DNA from 2 places in the Alloalcanivorax sp. C16-1 genome. Region 2 is predicted to be linked to the other one. Evidence: predicted binding sites of a transcription regulator. Region 2 holds the regulator's gene; the other holds the start of a gene.

Region 1 (7,795 bases), on a different contig from region 2:
TTGCCGGTGTCCGCCGCCAGGGTGAACTGGGAGACCAGCAGCAGCGCGCCGCCGGCTTCGCGCACATCGCGGTTCATGCGGCCCTGTTCATCGCTGAACACCCGGTAGCCCACCAGCCGTTCCGCCAACCGCGCCACGGCGCGCTCGTCATCGTCTTTCTGCACGCCCACGAACACCAGCAACCCCGGCCCGATCCGACCGACCGTTTCTCCGTGCACATCCACCCGGGCCTCGCGTACGCGCTGCAAAAGCAGTTTCATGATTTCCCCTGTATGAAGGCCCGCGATTGTGCTGTATTAAACCCGCTATGAAAATATTGCCCCTGTTGCTGACACTGCTGCTCGCCGGCTGCGCCCTGTGGGCCGGCCCCGACGCCGCGCCCCGGCCGCTGGCGCCGGCGTTCGGCGAGTACCGAGACTTCCAGCGCGATCTGACCATACGGCTGGACGGCCGCACCGTGCATTATCGGGTGTCGCTGGCACTGACGCCGGAGCGCACGCGGATCACCCTGCTGGACGACGACGGCGAGGCGGTGCTGAGCTATGAGCAGAGCCCGGGTCGCAGCGAAATCAGTCGCACCCCCAGGCTGCCCGCGCGCCTGTCGGCGGACGCGCTGATCGGCGATATCCAGCTGGCGCTCTGGCCGGAGGCCCGTCTGCGGCTCACCGTACGTCCGCCCTGGCGCCTGGAGCGCCTGGACAACACCCTGCGTCTGTATGAAGGGCGCCGCCTGGAAGCGCGGGTGTCGTTTCAAGGCGACGATCCCAAACTCACTACGATTCCTGTGTATAACGCGCGCTACGATTATCTGATGCTGCTCGTGCCGCCCGGGCAGTCAGCGCCTTCACCGAGCGCACCAGAGCCTGACTGATGGCCGGCTCGGCGCTGGAGTGCCCCGCCGCCGCCACCCAGTGCAGGCGGCTGTCCGGCAGCGCCTGATGCAACAGCCAGGCCTGCTCCGGCGGGCAGACCATGTCGTAGCGGCCGTGCACGATTTCCACCGGACACTGGATCTGATGGGCCCGGGGCAGCAGCGGCCGGTCCAGGAAGCCGCCGTTGACGAAGTAATGGGTTTCCAGCCGGGCCATGGCCCGGGCGTTATGGTCCACGTTCAATGCCGGTGGGGGCGTCAGGCTGGACAGGCGCGCCTCCCAGAGCGTCCATTCGCGGGCCAGCCGTTCGCCGTCCGGGTCGCCGTCCGCGCCGCTCAGGGCACGGTGATAGCGGTGCATCAGATCCCCGTCGCCCTCCGGCAGGGCGTCAATCAGCCGTTGCCAGTGATCCGGGTAGAAGCGGCCCGCCCCTTCGGCGGTATAGAGCCAGTCGATGTCCTGTTGGCGGCAGAGAAAGACGCCACGCAGCACCAGCCCGGCCACCGACGCCGGGTACGCCTGGGTGTAGGCCAGCGCCAGGGTCACGCCCCAGGAGCCGCCCAGCACCAGTTCCCAGCGGGGCACGTTCAGGTGTTCGCGAAGGCGCTCCAGGTCATCGACCAGGTGCGGCAGGGTGTTGTGCTCGGTACCCGCATAGGGCTGGCTGCGTCCGGCGCCGCGCTGGTCGTAGACCACGATGCGGAAACGGGTGGGGTCGAACAGGCGGCGCAGCAGCGGCGAGCTGCCGCCGCCGGGGCCGCCGTGCAGCGCCACCACCGGCAGGCCATCGGGATTGCCGCTTTGTTCCACGTAGAGGCGGTGACCGTCGCCCACATCCAGAAAGTCACGGTGATAGGGTTCGAGGGGAGGAAACAACGACATGGAAACGGCATCCGTGGACAGGGTCGGTCCAGCTTAACGGCCCCAAGGCCCACCGGCCAGATGCCTCAATCGTCGCCGCTGAACTCCGCCTCCATGTCCAGTTCCTTGATCTTGCGGGTCAGGGTGTTGCGGCCCCAGCCGAGCAGCGCGGCGGCGTCGCGTTTGCGGCCACCGGTGTGCTGCAGGGCGACTTCGATCATGGTGCGCTCGAAGGCCGGCACCGCCTGATCGAGAATGCCACGGTCGCCGCGGGCCAGGGCCCGGTCGGCCCAGTGGCGCAGGGATTTGAGCCAGTCGCCGCCGGTTTCCATGGGCTTGCTGGCGCTTTGCCGCAGCTCCGGGGGCAGGTCGTCCACCAGCACTTCCCGGCCGGAGGCCATCACCGTCAGCCAGCGGCAGGTGTTCTCCAGTTGCCGCACGTTGCCCGGCCAGGGCATGGCGGCCAGATATTTTTCCGTGTCCTTGTGCAGCACCTTGGGTTCCACGCCCAGCTCGCTGGCGGCATGCTGCAGAAAGTAACCGGCCAGGCGCGGAATGTCCTCGCGGCGCTCGGCCAGCTTCGGGATATGGATACGGATCACGTTGAGGCGGTGGAACAGATCCTCCCGGAAGTCGCCGTCGCGAACCAGTTTTTCCAGGTCCTGGTGGGTGGCGGCGATGATGCGCACGTCCACATGGATCGGCGTGGTGCCGCCCACCCGGTAGAATTCGTTTTCCTGCAGCACCCGCAGCAGCCGGGTCTGGGCCTCCAGTGGCATGTCGCCGATTTCATCCAGAAACAGGGTGCCGCCGTTGGACTGCTCGAAGCGCCCCACCCGCTGGCTGTTGGCGCCGGTGAAGGCGCCCTTTTCGTGGCCAAACAGCTCGGACTCGATCAGGTCCTTGGGGATCGCCGCCATGTTCAGGGCCACGAACGCCTTTTCCCGGCGCATGGAGTGGTTGTGCAGGGCGCGGGCCACCAGCTCCTTACCGGTGCCGGACTGGCCGTTGATCAGCACCGTCACGTTGGAGTGGCTGAGGCGGCCGATGGCGCGGAACACCTCCTGCATGGCCGGCGCCTCGCCGATGATCTCGGTGGGCGTCTCCTCGGCGGCGGGCGCCACTTCCTGCTCCGCCTCCTGGCGATGCTTGATGGCGCGCTTGACCAGCGCCACCGCCTCGTCCACGTCGAACGGCTTGGGCAGGTACTCGAAGGCACCGCCCTGGTAGGACGCCACCGCCGAATCCAGGTCGGAGTGGGCGGTCATGATGATCACCGGCAGAGTCGGGTTGTTGCGCTGCAGGATCTTGAGCATGCGCAGGCCGTCGGTGCCGGGCATGCGCACGTCGGAAATCAGCACGTCCGGTTCGGCGGCACCTTCGTCCAGCCGGTTCAGCGCTTCGTCGGCGTCCTCGAAACAGGCCAGCTGGAACCCTTCCTGGCTGAGCGCTTTTTCAAGCACCCAACGAATGGAACGATCATCGTCGATCACCCAAATGGTTGCCGTCATGATCCATTACTCTCCGTTGTATCCAGCGGTTCCATGGGCAGCAGCAGGCTGAACAGGGTGCGTCCGGGCACGCTTTCGCATTCGATCAGGCCCTGATGCTGGCTGATGATCGACTGGGCGATGGACAGCCCCAGCCCGGAGCCGTTGGCCCGGCCACTGACCATGGGATAGAAAATCGTTTCCTGCAGATCCTCGGGGATGCCGGGACCGTTGTCCTCGATGTCCACGCGCAGCACCAGCCGGTGGCGCTGGGAGCCGATGGTGAACTGGCGCAGCACGCGGGTGCGCATCACCACCCGGGCATTCTCGGTGCCGGCTTCCAGCAGCGCCTGCATGGCATTGCGCATCAGGTTGAGCAGCACCTGGATAAGCTGATCCCGGTCGGCGGTCACGTCCGGCAGGCTGACGTCGTAATCGCGCACCAGGGCCACGCCTTGCGGATATTCGGCCAGCAGCAACTGGCGCACGTGCTCCAGGCATTCGTGCACATTCACCGGGGCGAACGCCGGCGGCTTGCGCGGGCCCAGCATGCGGTCGGCCACCGAGCGCAGGCGGTCGGCCTCGTCGATGATCACGCGGGTGTATTCCGCCAGTTCCGGGTCCGGCAGCGCGCGCTCCAGCAATTGCGCGGCGCCGCGAATCCCGCCCAGCGGGTTCTTGATTTCGTGGGCCACGCCGCGCACCAGTGCCCGGGTGGCCTGGTGGGCGTGGATCAGGCCCTCCTCCCGGGTAATACGCAACAACCGGTCCAGGGACTGCATTTCGATCAGCAGCGCCATGGCCTGCCCGGGCTCGTGGATCGGGCTGACGCTGTAGTCGACCATGGCCTGCTGGCCCGGCGCCACGTTGAGCCGCGCTTCCCGTCGGGTAAAGGGGTGCCCTTCCTCGATGCACTGTTTGAGGGCGCCCCGGGCGTCCTCGTCATCGAAAAAATAGTCCGGCAGGCGCTGGCCCAGCACCCGGGCGGCACTGGTGGACAGCAGCATTTCCGCCGCCGGGTTCAGGTAGCGCACACGCAGGTCGGCGTCGAGCATCATCACCGCGGTGCGGAGGTGGTCGAGCAATCGTTTCTGCAGCACCGTTTCGGTATTCATCATTCGGCCCATAACAGGGCATAAGCAATTATCAGGCCACCCGGAACGGGGCTCGCGGCCCCGTCAGCGGGCGACCCGGCGGGTCGTACCGGTGCAGTGTAGAAAGTCGGCGCGAACAATGCACCGATTTAGTGCAATCAGGGTTTGGCGGGGCGGGTGACGCGCTGGGCGCCACTGCCCAGGGCGGCGCCGCTGCCCCGTTGCGCGGCACCGCCGGAACGGGCGGCGCCGGCCCGGCCGGCGGCGTCACCGCGCTGGGCGGAGCCGGCGCGGGTGGGAAAGGCGCTGCCACCGCCCGCCTTTCCGGAGCTGTCGATATTGGTGCGGTGCACATGCAGCGTCACCGGGGAGGAGGTGATCAGGCGGCGACCGTTTTCGTCCTCGATGACCGCCTGCAACCGGTGGGGACCGGGGTTGGGAAAATCCAGCGCGCCGCCGTCCACCGGCTGGCCGTTATCCAGGATCACCAGCCGGTGACCGTTGAGCAGGGCCGGCTCGGCGCTGGCCTGCACCGCCACCGGATTGTCCTGGGGCATGCGCACGGTGGCGCCGTCCGCCGGGGTGGTGATGCGCAGGGCCCGGTAACCGGCGTCCGCCGGCGCCGGTTCCGTGGTGTCTTCCCGCGGTTCCGGCTGGTCCGGCGCCAGCACCGGCAACGCCTCCCGGCGGCCCTCCATGGTGTTCACCGGGCCGACCTGGACCGGTTCGGCGCGGCCCTTGTCCGGCGGGTTGTCGGTGAACAGCACATTGCCGTTTTCGTCCACGGTGCGATAGATGGCGCCACCGCCTTCGCCGGGCCGGTCCACATCGGCGTCCACGGTCCGGGCCGGCGCGGCGACGGCCACCATCAACATGGAAACGGCTGCGAGAATCTGCCTGGTGCTCATGGATCCTTCCCCGGGTACGGTGCGGTAGTGGTTCGATTCTGCGGGCTGGCGGCCTCCGAAAAAAGGGCCGGCGCCACAAATCCGGCCGGAGGGCGTGGTGGTTTCACCGCGACGGACCATAAAAAAACCCCGCCGGAGCGGGGTTTTTCGTGACTGCGTCGCCGGAGCTTAGCAGCTGTAGTACATGTCGAACTCGACCGGGTGCGGAGTCATGTTCAGGCGCTCCACTTCGTCGCGCTTGAGCTGGATGTAACCGTCCAGCATGTCCTCGGTGAACACGTCGCCGGCCATCAGGAACTCCTTGTCCTGTTCCAGGGCGTCCAGCGCCATGGTCAGGGTATGGGACACGGTCGGGATGTCCTTGGCTTCTTCCGCCGGCAGGTCGTACAGATCCTTGTCCATGGCGTCGCCCGGGTGGATCTTGTTCTTGATGCCGTCCAGGCCGGCCATCATCAGCGCGGCGAAGCACAGGTACGGGTTGGCGGACGGGTCCGGGAAGCGGGTCTCGATACGACGCGCTTTCGGGTTGCTCACCCACGGAATCCGGATGGAAGCGGAACGGTTACGGGCGGAGTACGCCAGCATTACCGGGGCTTCGAAGCCGGGCACCAGACGCTTGTAGGAGTTGGTGGAACCGTTGGTGAAGGCGTTCAGGGCGCGTGCGTGCTTGATCACACCGCCGATGTAGAACAGCGCTTCTTCGGACAGGCCCGCGTACTCGTCACCGGCAAACAGGTTCTTGCCGTCCTTGGACAGGGACATGTGCACGTGCATACCGGAACCGTTGTCACCGATCAGCGGCTTGGGCATGAAGGTGGCGGTTTTGCCGTAGGCGTGGGCCACGTTGTGCACGCAGTACTTGAGGATCTGCACTTCGTCGGCTTTCTTGGTGAGGGTGTTGGCGCCCACACCGATCTCGCACTGGCCGGCGGTGCCCACTTCGTGGTGGTGCACTTCGATTTCCAGACCCATCTGCTCCATGGCGGCACACATGGCGCCACGCAGGTCGTGCAGGCTGTCCACCGGGGGTACCGGGAAGTAGCCGCCTTTCACGCCCGGACGGTGACCGATGTTGTTCTTCTCGAACTCATCGGCGGACACCCAGGCCGCTTCTTCGGAGTAGATGTTGTACATGGAGCCGGACATGTCGGACTTCCACTGCACCGAATCGAACACGAAGAATTCCGGCTCCGGACCGAACAGGGCGCTGTCGGCGATGCCGGTGGACTTCAGGTATTCCTCGGCGCGCAGCGCCACGGAACGCGGGTCGCGCTCGTAACCCTGCATGGTGGCGGGCTCAACGATGTTGCAGCGCAGGTTCAGGGTGGCCACGTCGGTGAACGGGTCGAGAACCGCGGTTTCGTCTTCCGGCATGAGGATCATGTCGGACTCGTTGATGCCTTTCCAGCCGGCGATGGAGGAGCCGTCGAACATCTTGCCGTCCTGGAAGAAATCGTCGTCGATTTCGCCCACCGGCAGGGTCACGTGCTGCTCCTTACCACGACTGTCGGTAAAACGCAGGTCCACCCACTTCACGTCGTTGTCTTTGATCAGTTTCAGCGTCTTTTCAGACATTGTTGAGCGTCCTCCTGGAACGGGTATGTTTCTGGCTGCTCGCCGCCGCGGCGCGGACACGCGAAAAACCGGTATTCTCGGCCACCTGGGCCTGCACGCCAATAGGGAGAGCAATTATTGTGCCAGCCCTTTTTTGGCGCATCCCCGGCCATCCGGGGCGTAAAGTGCCCTGGCCGGGGCCACAAAGCACTAAATTGGTGCGCACATCAAAATGTGAGCACCACTACAGTGCAACCGAAGGCTCCCCCACTTTGAGGGTGATCACCACCTCGTGGTCCTCACGCCGCGTTTCCAGCACTTCGTGGCCGTTGATGCGGCACCAGGCGGGAATATCGTTGAGCGCGCCGGGGTCCGTGCAGGTTACCCGCAGCACCTCCCCCCGCGCCAGTTGATTCACCCGGTTCTGGGTTTTGATCACCGGAATGGGGCACAGCTGGCGGCGCACGTCCAGATCATGAATGGTATCGGTCATGGTTCAGCCCACATTCCAGGCCAGCGGGATCTGATCCGGCCGCGCCGGGGCCACCGCCACCTCCCGGGCCACGCCACCGGGCTCCTTCACTTCCACCACCACCTGGTCGTCGCCGCGGCCCTTGGAGTAGCGCGCCACGATGGCGGCGGCCTGGCGCAGCTCGTCGTCGGATTCGAACTTGCCGTCCACCAGGGCCAGGGGCCCCGGGCAGCTGGCCGTGGTCAGGCTGGTGAACTGGTAGCGGTAACCTTCCAGGAAGCGGTTCTCGCCCTCTTCCCGGCTGATGATCAGCTTGTAGTGCCGCGCCGGGCGGATATGGCGGCCCACCTTGAGCAGCATGATGTCGTCCAGCTCATAGCGGCGCTCGTTGCGGGCGCGCCACAGGTCGGCCAGCTTGTTGGAGTAGGACTCGTCGGTGAGGAAGCAGCAGCCGCCGGCGGGCTGGGCGTATTCCTCCAGGCCGAAGCGCTTGGCCAGGGCCATCTGCGGCTTGCGGTTGCGGCCGGAGAAGTCGAACAGCTGT
Region 2 (7,795 bases):
GTCCGACGTGCACCTGGACGTGGCCGTGGAGGAGGAGGCCTGCCCGCACAATCTGGCGCCCACCTCCTCCACCACCGCCACTCTGGCCATGGGCGACGCCCTGGCCATCGCCCTGCTGGAGGCGCGCGGCTTCACCCCCGAGGATTTCGCCCTCAGCCACCCGGGCGGCAGCCTGGGCCGGCGCCTGCTGTTGAAGGTGGATGACATCATGCACACCGGGGAGCGCCTGCCGCGGGTACCCCGCGACGCCAGTCTGTCCGAGGCGTTGCTGGAAATGACCCGCAAGGGCCTGGGGATGACCACGGTGGTGGACGAGGACGACCGCCTGATCGGTCTGTTCACCGACGGCGACCTGCGCCGCACCCTGGAGAAGGGCCTGGATATCCGCCAGGCCGGCATCGCCGAGGTGATGTCCAGCCACCCGGTGACCATGGCCCCGGGGCTGCTCGCCGCCGAGGCGCTGCAGATCATGGAAACGCGCAAGATCAACGGCCTGATCGTCTGTGATGACCAGCGTCGACCGATCGGCGCGCTCAACACCCAGGACCTGCTGCGCGCCGGAGTGATGTAATGGCTTTTTCGATTTCCACCGCCGATGCCCGCGCCCTGCGCCTGATGGCGTTCGACGTGGACGGCGTGATGACCGACGGCCGCCTGCACTACGGGCCGGACGGCGAAACCCTCAAGGTGTTTCACGTGCACGACGGCCACGGCCTCAAGAAGCTGGCCGCCAGCGGCGTCACCCTGGCCATCATCACCGGCCGGGACACGCCCATGGTGGCGCGCCGTGCCCGGGAACTGGGCATCGAGCACGTCATTCAGGGCCGCGAGGACAAGGCCGTCGCCCTCGCCGACCTGGCCGGGCGCCTGGGTATCGGTGCCCGGGAAACCGGCTATGCCGGCGACGATGAACCGGACGTGGGGGCCCTGCAGTGGGCCCAGATCGCCTTCGCCCCCGCCAACGCCCATGCCTGCGCGCGGCAGGCCGCCGATCACATTACCCGGGCCCGTGGCGGCGACGGCGCGGTCCGTGAAATCTGCGATGCCCTGCTGGCATTGCGGGAGGCGCCGTGAGACGCCAGGGCCTGCTCAGCGCCTCCGGCATTCTGCTGCTCGGCCTGATCGTGCTGATGACCCTGCACGAGTGGGACAACCCCCTGGAGGACGATCGCGAGGCCTTTCTCAGCGCCCCGCTGATCATTGCCGACACCATTACCGCCAAGGCCTATGACCGGGACACCGGCAAGGTCAGCTACGAGCTCAAGGCCGATCACCTGGAGCAGTTTCAACGGGAGGCGCTGACCACGCTCACCGAGCCGGATCTGCGCATGGAAAACGACAACGGCATCTGGACCATCCGTTCCCGCCGTGGTGAAGTGCGCGACAACGGCGACCTGATCGTGTTTCTGGATCAGGTCAAGGCACGCAGCGAGACCAACGGCGTCACGCTCAGCACCGACGAACTGGAGTATCTGAACGATGCCAGCCAGGTCCGCTCGCCGGGCGCGCTGACCCTGGAGCATCGCGACGGCAACACCCGCGCCGGCAGCATGCGGTCGGACCTGACCAGCGGCGAAATGACCCTCGAAAAAGGAGTGGTAAGTGAATTCACGGGCAGCAATTAAAGGGCTCGGCCTGTTCGGGCTGCTGTTCGCCGGCCTGGCCGGCGCCGCCCAGCCTCCCGGCGGCCAGCCCGTGGAGGTGAGCGCCGACAGCGCCACCTTCGAGCAAAGCGCCGGCACCGGCGTGTACCGCGGCGACGCGGAACTGATCCAGGGCAACCGGCGCCTGAACGCCGACGTGATCCGGCTGTTCACGGAGAACAACCAACTGGTACGCGTGGAGGCCACCGGCAATCCGGTGCGCATGCGCGAGGGCGAGGACCTGCAGGCGCGGGCCAGGAACCTGGTCTACGACCTGCGCGCCCGGCGGCTGGTGCTTACCGGCGACGCCCATGTGGACCACCAGGGCAACACCTTCGAGGGCGCCCGGGTGCAGTACAACCTGGATTCACGGCGGGTGGACGCCAGCGGTGAAGGCGACAAGCGCGTGCGGCTGGTGATCCCGGCCAAGAACACCGAGCCGGCCGGCGAAAACGGCGCTCAAGACGGCAACACGGAGACCCCCTGAATGGCACATCTGAGCGCCCATAACCTGGCCAAAAGCTACAAAAGCACCCGCGTCATCGAGGACGTGTCCCTGGAAGTGGAAGCCGGCCAGATCGTCGGCCTGCTGGGCCCCAACGGCGCCGGCAAGACCACCTGCTTCTATATGATCGTGGGTCTGGTGGCCGCCGATGCCGGCCGCATCGAAATCAACGGCGACGACATCACCCACCTGCCGATGCACGGCCGCGCCCGCCGGGGCATCGGCTATCTGCCCCAGGAAGCCAGTATTTTCCGCCGGCTCACCGTGGAGCAGAACATCATGGCGATCCTGGAAACGCGCAAGGAAATGACCAAGGCGCAGCGCGAGGAGCAACTGGAAAGCCTGCTCAGCGAGTTCCACATCGACCACATTCGCGACTCCATGGGCATGAGCCTGTCCGGCGGCGAACGCCGGCGGGCGGAAATCGCCCGCGGGCTGGCCACCAACCCGGATTTCATCCTGCTGGACGAGCCCTTCGCCGGCGTCGATCCGATCTCGGTGAACGACATCAAGGGCATCATCCGCCACCTGAAGGAACGGGGCATCGGCGTGCTGATCACCGACCATAACGTGCGCGAAACCCTGGACATCTGCGACACGGCCTATATTGTCAGTACCGGTCACATCATCGCCGACGGCGACGCCACCACCATTCTCGGCAACCAGCAGGTTCGCGACGTCTACCTGGGGGCGGACTTCCGGCTATAACCGGAACCGGCCACCCGCGCCGGCCCCGCCCTACACCCTCGCCCCGGGAAAAGCAACACTTGGCATGATTATTGCTTAAAGCAAATTAATGCTGCTATGCTGCCCGACTTCGGGAACGAGCGACCCAGTAGCATGAAACCCACTCTACAACTGCAAATCGGCCAGCAGCTGACCATGACGCCCCAGCTGCAGCAGGCAATCCGCCTGCTGCAGCTGTCGACGCTGGACCTGCGCATGGAGATCCAGCAGGCGGTGGAGAACAACCCCCTGCTGGAGCTGGAAGACGGCGCCGAGGACTTTTCCGCGGACGACCCGGACGGCGACGGCGAGATGGAGCTGGAGCGCGACGACGCCCTGGACGACCTGGTCGAGGGCAGCGTGGAAACCGACAGCGAGTGGGACGACCTCTATGTGGGCCAGAGCAGCGCCGGCGCCGGTGAAGGCGACGACGCGGACGCCTGGCAACAGCGCCACGCCAACCCGGACACCCTGCTCGACCACCTGGAGTGGCAGCTCAACCTGACCCCGATGAGCGACCGCGACCGGGTGATCGCCCAGATCATCCTGGAAGCCCTGGACGAGCGCGGCTATGTCACGGTTTCCCTCGAGGATCTGGTGGGCACCGCCGAGACCCAGATCGCCGACCCGGACGACCCGTTGGAAGACGACGAGGTGGTGGCGGTGCTGCACCGCCTGCAGCAGTTCGACCCGGTGGGCGTGGCCAGCCGCGACCTGGCCGAATGCCTGGGCGTGCAATTGGCCCAGCTGGCCGCCGACACCCCTCATCTGGACACCGCCCGCGCCCTGCTGGTCCACCAGGAGCTGTTGGAAAAACACGACTACGCCGGCCTGCGTCGCGCCCTGGCGGTGAGTGAGGCGGACCTGGTGGCGGCACTGGGTCTGCTGCGCACCCTGGACCCGGCACCGGGCCAGCAGATCGGCGGCGACACCGCCGACTACGCGGTGCCCGACGTGGTGGTGCGCGCCCACCGGGGCGGCTGGCGGGTGGAGCTCAACGAAGAGGTGCTGCCCAAGGTCAATCTGCAGGCCCAGTACGCGCAGATGGCGCGGCAGGTGGGCGGCGACGACGGTCAGTACCTGCGCAACTGCATGCAGGAAGCCAAGTGGTTCCTGAAAAGCCTGCAAAGTCGCAACGACACCCTGCTCAAGGTCGCCAGCCGCATCGTCGAGGTGCAGCAGGACTTCTTCAACTACGGCGAGGAAGCCATGAAACCGCTGGTGCTGGCCGACATCGCCGAGGCGGTGGAGATGCACGAATCCACCATCAGCCGGGTCACCAACCAGAAATTCATGCTCACGCCCCGGGGCGTGTTCGAGCTCAAGTACTTCTTCTCCAGCCATGTGGACACGGACGGCGGCGGTGAGTGTTCCTCCACCGCCATTCGTGCCATCATTAAGAAGCTGGTCGCCGCCGAGAACCCTCGCAAGCCGCTCAGCGACAACAAGCTGGCAAGCCTGCTCAACGACCAGGGCATCAAGGTGGCGCGCCGCACCGTCGCCAAGTACCGCGAGGCGATGCGAATCCCGTCCTCCAGCGCGCGCAAGCGGCTGGTCTAGGCCGGACCGGAACGGATATCTCTTCGACAAGAGAGAAGGAGCCAGCTATGCAGATCAACCTCAGTGGCCACCATCTGGACATCACCGACGCCCTGCGTGACTACGTGGACGAGAAGTTCGCCAAACTGGAGCGCCACTCCGACCAGATCACCAGCGTTCAGGTGATCCTTTCCCCGGAGCCCAAGAGCCATAAGGCGGAATCCACCATTCATATATCCGGAGCGGACCTGTTCGCCACCGCCCAGGCGGACGACATGTACGCGGCCATTGATGCGCTGACCAGCAAGCTGGACCGGCAAATTCTCAAACACAAGGAAAAGACCGTGGGCCGCAAGCACGGCCACTAGGTCGCCCAGAACCCGATTATGCGAGTACGCGAACTGCTCACCGAAGACCGCACCTATGACGACGTGGCGGTCACCAGTAAAAAACGGTTGCTCGACCAAATCGCCCAGCTGGCCGCGGCCAGCTGTGGCGGCCTCAACGAGCAGGAAGTCTTCGACGCCCTGGTGGCCCGCGAAAAGCTGGGCTCCACCGGCATCGGCGAGGGCATCGCCATCCCCCACTGCCGGCTGGGTCACTGCGACGCCGCCATCGGCCTGCTGCTGAAGCTGTCCGAACCGGTGGACTTCGACGCGGTGGACGGGCGTCCGGTGGACCTGGTGTTCGTGCTGCTGGTGCCGGAACAGAACCCGGAACAGCACCTCAAGACCCTCAGCCACCTGGCCAATCTGTTCAACGACGACGACTACCGCAGCGACCTGCGCCACGCCCACGGCAATCAGCGTCTGTATCAGACCGCGGTGGAATCGGAGGCCGAAATTCGCCTGGCATCCTGAGCCGGTCGGCCGGACCATCGCTATGAAACTGACCATCCTCAGCGGACGATCGGGCTCGGGCAAGACCACCGCCCTCCAGGCCCTGGAAGACCACGGCTATTATTGCGTGGACAACCTGCCCCTGGGCCTGCTCCCCACCCTCGCGGCGCAATTGCAGAACGAGGACCACGCGCCGCAGCGCGTGGCGGTGGGCGTGGACGCCCGCAACCTGCCCCGCCAGTTGCTGGCGTTCAATCGCATCATTGAGGAACTGCGCCAGCAGCCGCTGGACACCGAGATCATCTTTCTCGAGGCGGAGCCGGCCACGCTGTTGAAGCGGTTCAGCGCCACCCGTCGCCGGCACCCCCTGAGCGGCGACGAACGCACCCTGGCCGACGCCATCGAGCTGGAAGCCAAACTGCTGGCCGATATCCGCCAGCTCGCCGATCTGGTGATCGACACCAGCAACCTGGACGTGCACACCCTGCGCAATATGATCCGCCAGCGGGTGGCGCGCCGGGACGTGCGGCTGTCCCTGCTGATCCAGTCGTTCGGCTACAAGAACGGCCTGCCCCACGACGCCGACCTGGTGTTCGACGTGCGCGCCCTGCCCAACCCACACTGGCAGGGGGACCTGCGCCCGCTCACCGGCCGCGACGACAAGGTGGCCGAGTTTCTGCGCGGCCACCCGGAAAGCGGCGCCATGCTCGACGACATCTTTCACTTCCTGGACCGCTGGCTGCCCGCCTACGGCGCCAACGATCGCAGCTACGTGACCGTGGCGGTGGGCTGCACCGGTGGCCGCCACCGCTCGGTCTACATCACCGAACAGCTGGCCCAACGGCTGCGCGAAAAGGGCGTGCCCCTGCACGTGCGCCACCGGGAGCTGGATGGATGATTGAGCGGAACCTGACGATCACCAACAAGCTCGGCCTGCACGCCCGCGCCGCCGCCAAGGTGGTGAGCGTATCCTGCCGCTACAGCTGCACCATCCAGGTGCTGCACGGCGAGCGCCAGATCGACGCCAAAAGCATCATGGGCCTGCTGATGCTGGGCGCCGCCAAGGGCACCACCCTGACGGTGCGGGTGGACGGCGAGGACGAAGTGCCCGCCATGGACGAACTGGCCGACCTGTTCGAACGCAAGTTCGACGAAGGCGAGTAGCGGCCGCTTTTTCACCCTTTGATCCTTCCCTGGCCGGCGCTGGGTTAAACTGGCGCACAGCGAGGAGGGGTCATGTCCGAACAAAGTCAGCACAAGCGCAATCTCAACGCCGTTAACCGGGCCCTGGCCGGGGGCACCTTTTCCCAGGTGCGCCAGTTGCTCAACAGCCTGCCCGGCGCCGAGACCGCCCACCTGCTGGAATCCTCCCCGCCCCGGGAACGGGAAATTCTCTGGCGCCTGCTCAGCCAGGAGCAGGAAACCGAGGTGCTGCAGTACCTGGGCGAGGAGGTGCGCGTGGAACTGCTGCGCGACCTGCCGCCGGAAGAACTGGTCCCGCTGATCGAGGATCTGGACACCGACGACCTGGCCGACCTGCTGCAGGAATTGCCCGAGCAGGTCACCAGCCAGGTGCTGGCCGCCCTGGACGCGCAGAACCGGGAACGCCTGGAACAGGTGATGAGCTACCCGGAGGACACCGCCGGCGGCCTGATGAACACCGACGTGATCACGGTGCGCCCGGAGATCACCTTCGGCGTGGTACAGCGCTATCTGCGCCGTCGCGGTGAAATCCCCGAAACCACCGACAACCTACTGGTGGTCAATCGCCGCAACCAGTTTATCGGCGTGCTGCCGCTGACCCGGGTGCTGATCTCCGACCCGGGCACCACGGTGCGCGAAGCCATGCGCACCGACGTGGAGGCGATCCCCGCCGACCGCCCCGCCCACGACGTGGCCAAGCTGTTCGAACGGCTCGACCTGATCACCGCCGCGGTGGTGGACGAGAACGGCGTGCTGGTGGGCCGGATCACCATCGATGACGTGGTGGACGTGATCCGCGAGGAAGCGGACCACTCGCTGATGGGCATGGCCGGCCTGGACGAGGACGAGGACACCTTCGGCTCGGTGTGGCACACGGTGCGGCGCCGTTCCCTGTGGCTGGGCATCAACCTGCTCACCGCCCTGGCCGCCTCGGCGGTGATCAGTCTGTTCGAAAACACCCTGGAAAAAGTGGTGGCCCTGGCGGTGCTGATGCCGATCGTGGCCAGCATGGGCGGCATCGCCGGCAGCCAGACCCTGACGCTGGTGATCCGCGCCATGGCCCTGGGCCAGGTGCAGGAAGGCAATACCCGTTATCTGTTCACCAAGGAACTGGCGGTGGGCGCGCTCAACGGCCTGCTCTGGGCCCTGGTGATCGGCGCCACCGCCGCGCTCTGGTTCGACGACGCCAGCCTGGGCATGATCATCGCCTCGGCCATGGTGCTGAACCTGGTGGTGGCCGCCGGCGCCGGGGCCCTGATTCCCATCGCCATGAAACGCATGGGCATCGACCCGGCGCTGGCCGGGTCGGTGGTGCTCACCACCATTACGGATGTGGTCGG

What was found. Region 2 encodes sigma-54, which starts transcription at its own class of promoters, with help from an activator protein. Its sites were predicted from a motif close to TGGCACNNNNNTTGCTNT; they were not measured.
Region 1: the regulator sigma-54 is predicted to act here: its motif matches at 4,360-4,377, upstream of glnL (nitrogen regulation protein NR(II)).

What each region holds. Positions count from the first base shown of each region.
Region 1 is NZ_JBKFTK010000004.1:170,342-178,136, forward strand. Features, by position in the region: gene dtd (D-aminoacyl-tRNA deacylase) at 1-260, opposite strand, end outside; gene ACLD0W_RS14570 (DUF3261 domain-containing protein) at 308-871, shown strand; gene pip (prolyl aminopeptidase) at 774-1,754, opposite strand; gene ntrC (nitrogen regulation protein NR(I)) at 1,820-3,244, opposite strand; gene glnL (nitrogen regulation protein NR(II)) at 3,241-4,338, opposite strand; gene ACLD0W_RS14590 (DUF4124 domain-containing protein) at 4,476-5,225, opposite strand; gene glnA (glutamate--ammonia ligase) at 5,394-6,800, opposite strand; gene ACLD0W_RS14600 (sulfurtransferase TusA family protein) at 7,024-7,272, opposite strand; gene ACLD0W_RS14605 (tRNA (5-methylaminomethyl-2-thiouridylate)-methyltransferase) at 7,276-7,795, opposite strand, start outside.
Region 2 is NZ_JBKFTK010000002.1:127,313-135,107, reverse strand. Features, by position in the region: gene ACLD0W_RS07790 (KpsF/GutQ family sugar-phosphate isomerase) at 1-571, shown strand, start outside; gene ACLD0W_RS07785 (KdsC family phosphatase) at 571-1,074, shown strand; gene lptC (LPS export ABC transporter periplasmic protein LptC) at 1,071-1,625, shown strand; gene lptA (lipopolysaccharide transport periplasmic protein LptA) at 1,603-2,130, shown strand; gene lptB (LPS export ABC transporter ATP-binding protein) at 2,131-2,856, shown strand; gene ACLD0W_RS07765 (RNA polymerase factor sigma-54) at 2,989-4,434, shown strand; gene hpf (ribosome hibernation-promoting factor, HPF/YfiA family) at 4,482-4,781, shown strand; gene ptsN (PTS IIA-like nitrogen regulatory protein PtsN) at 4,800-5,273, shown strand; gene rapZ (RNase adapter RapZ) at 5,296-6,150, shown strand; gene ACLD0W_RS07745 (HPr family phosphocarrier protein) at 6,147-6,416, shown strand; gene mgtE (magnesium transporter) at 6,489-7,795, shown strand, end outside.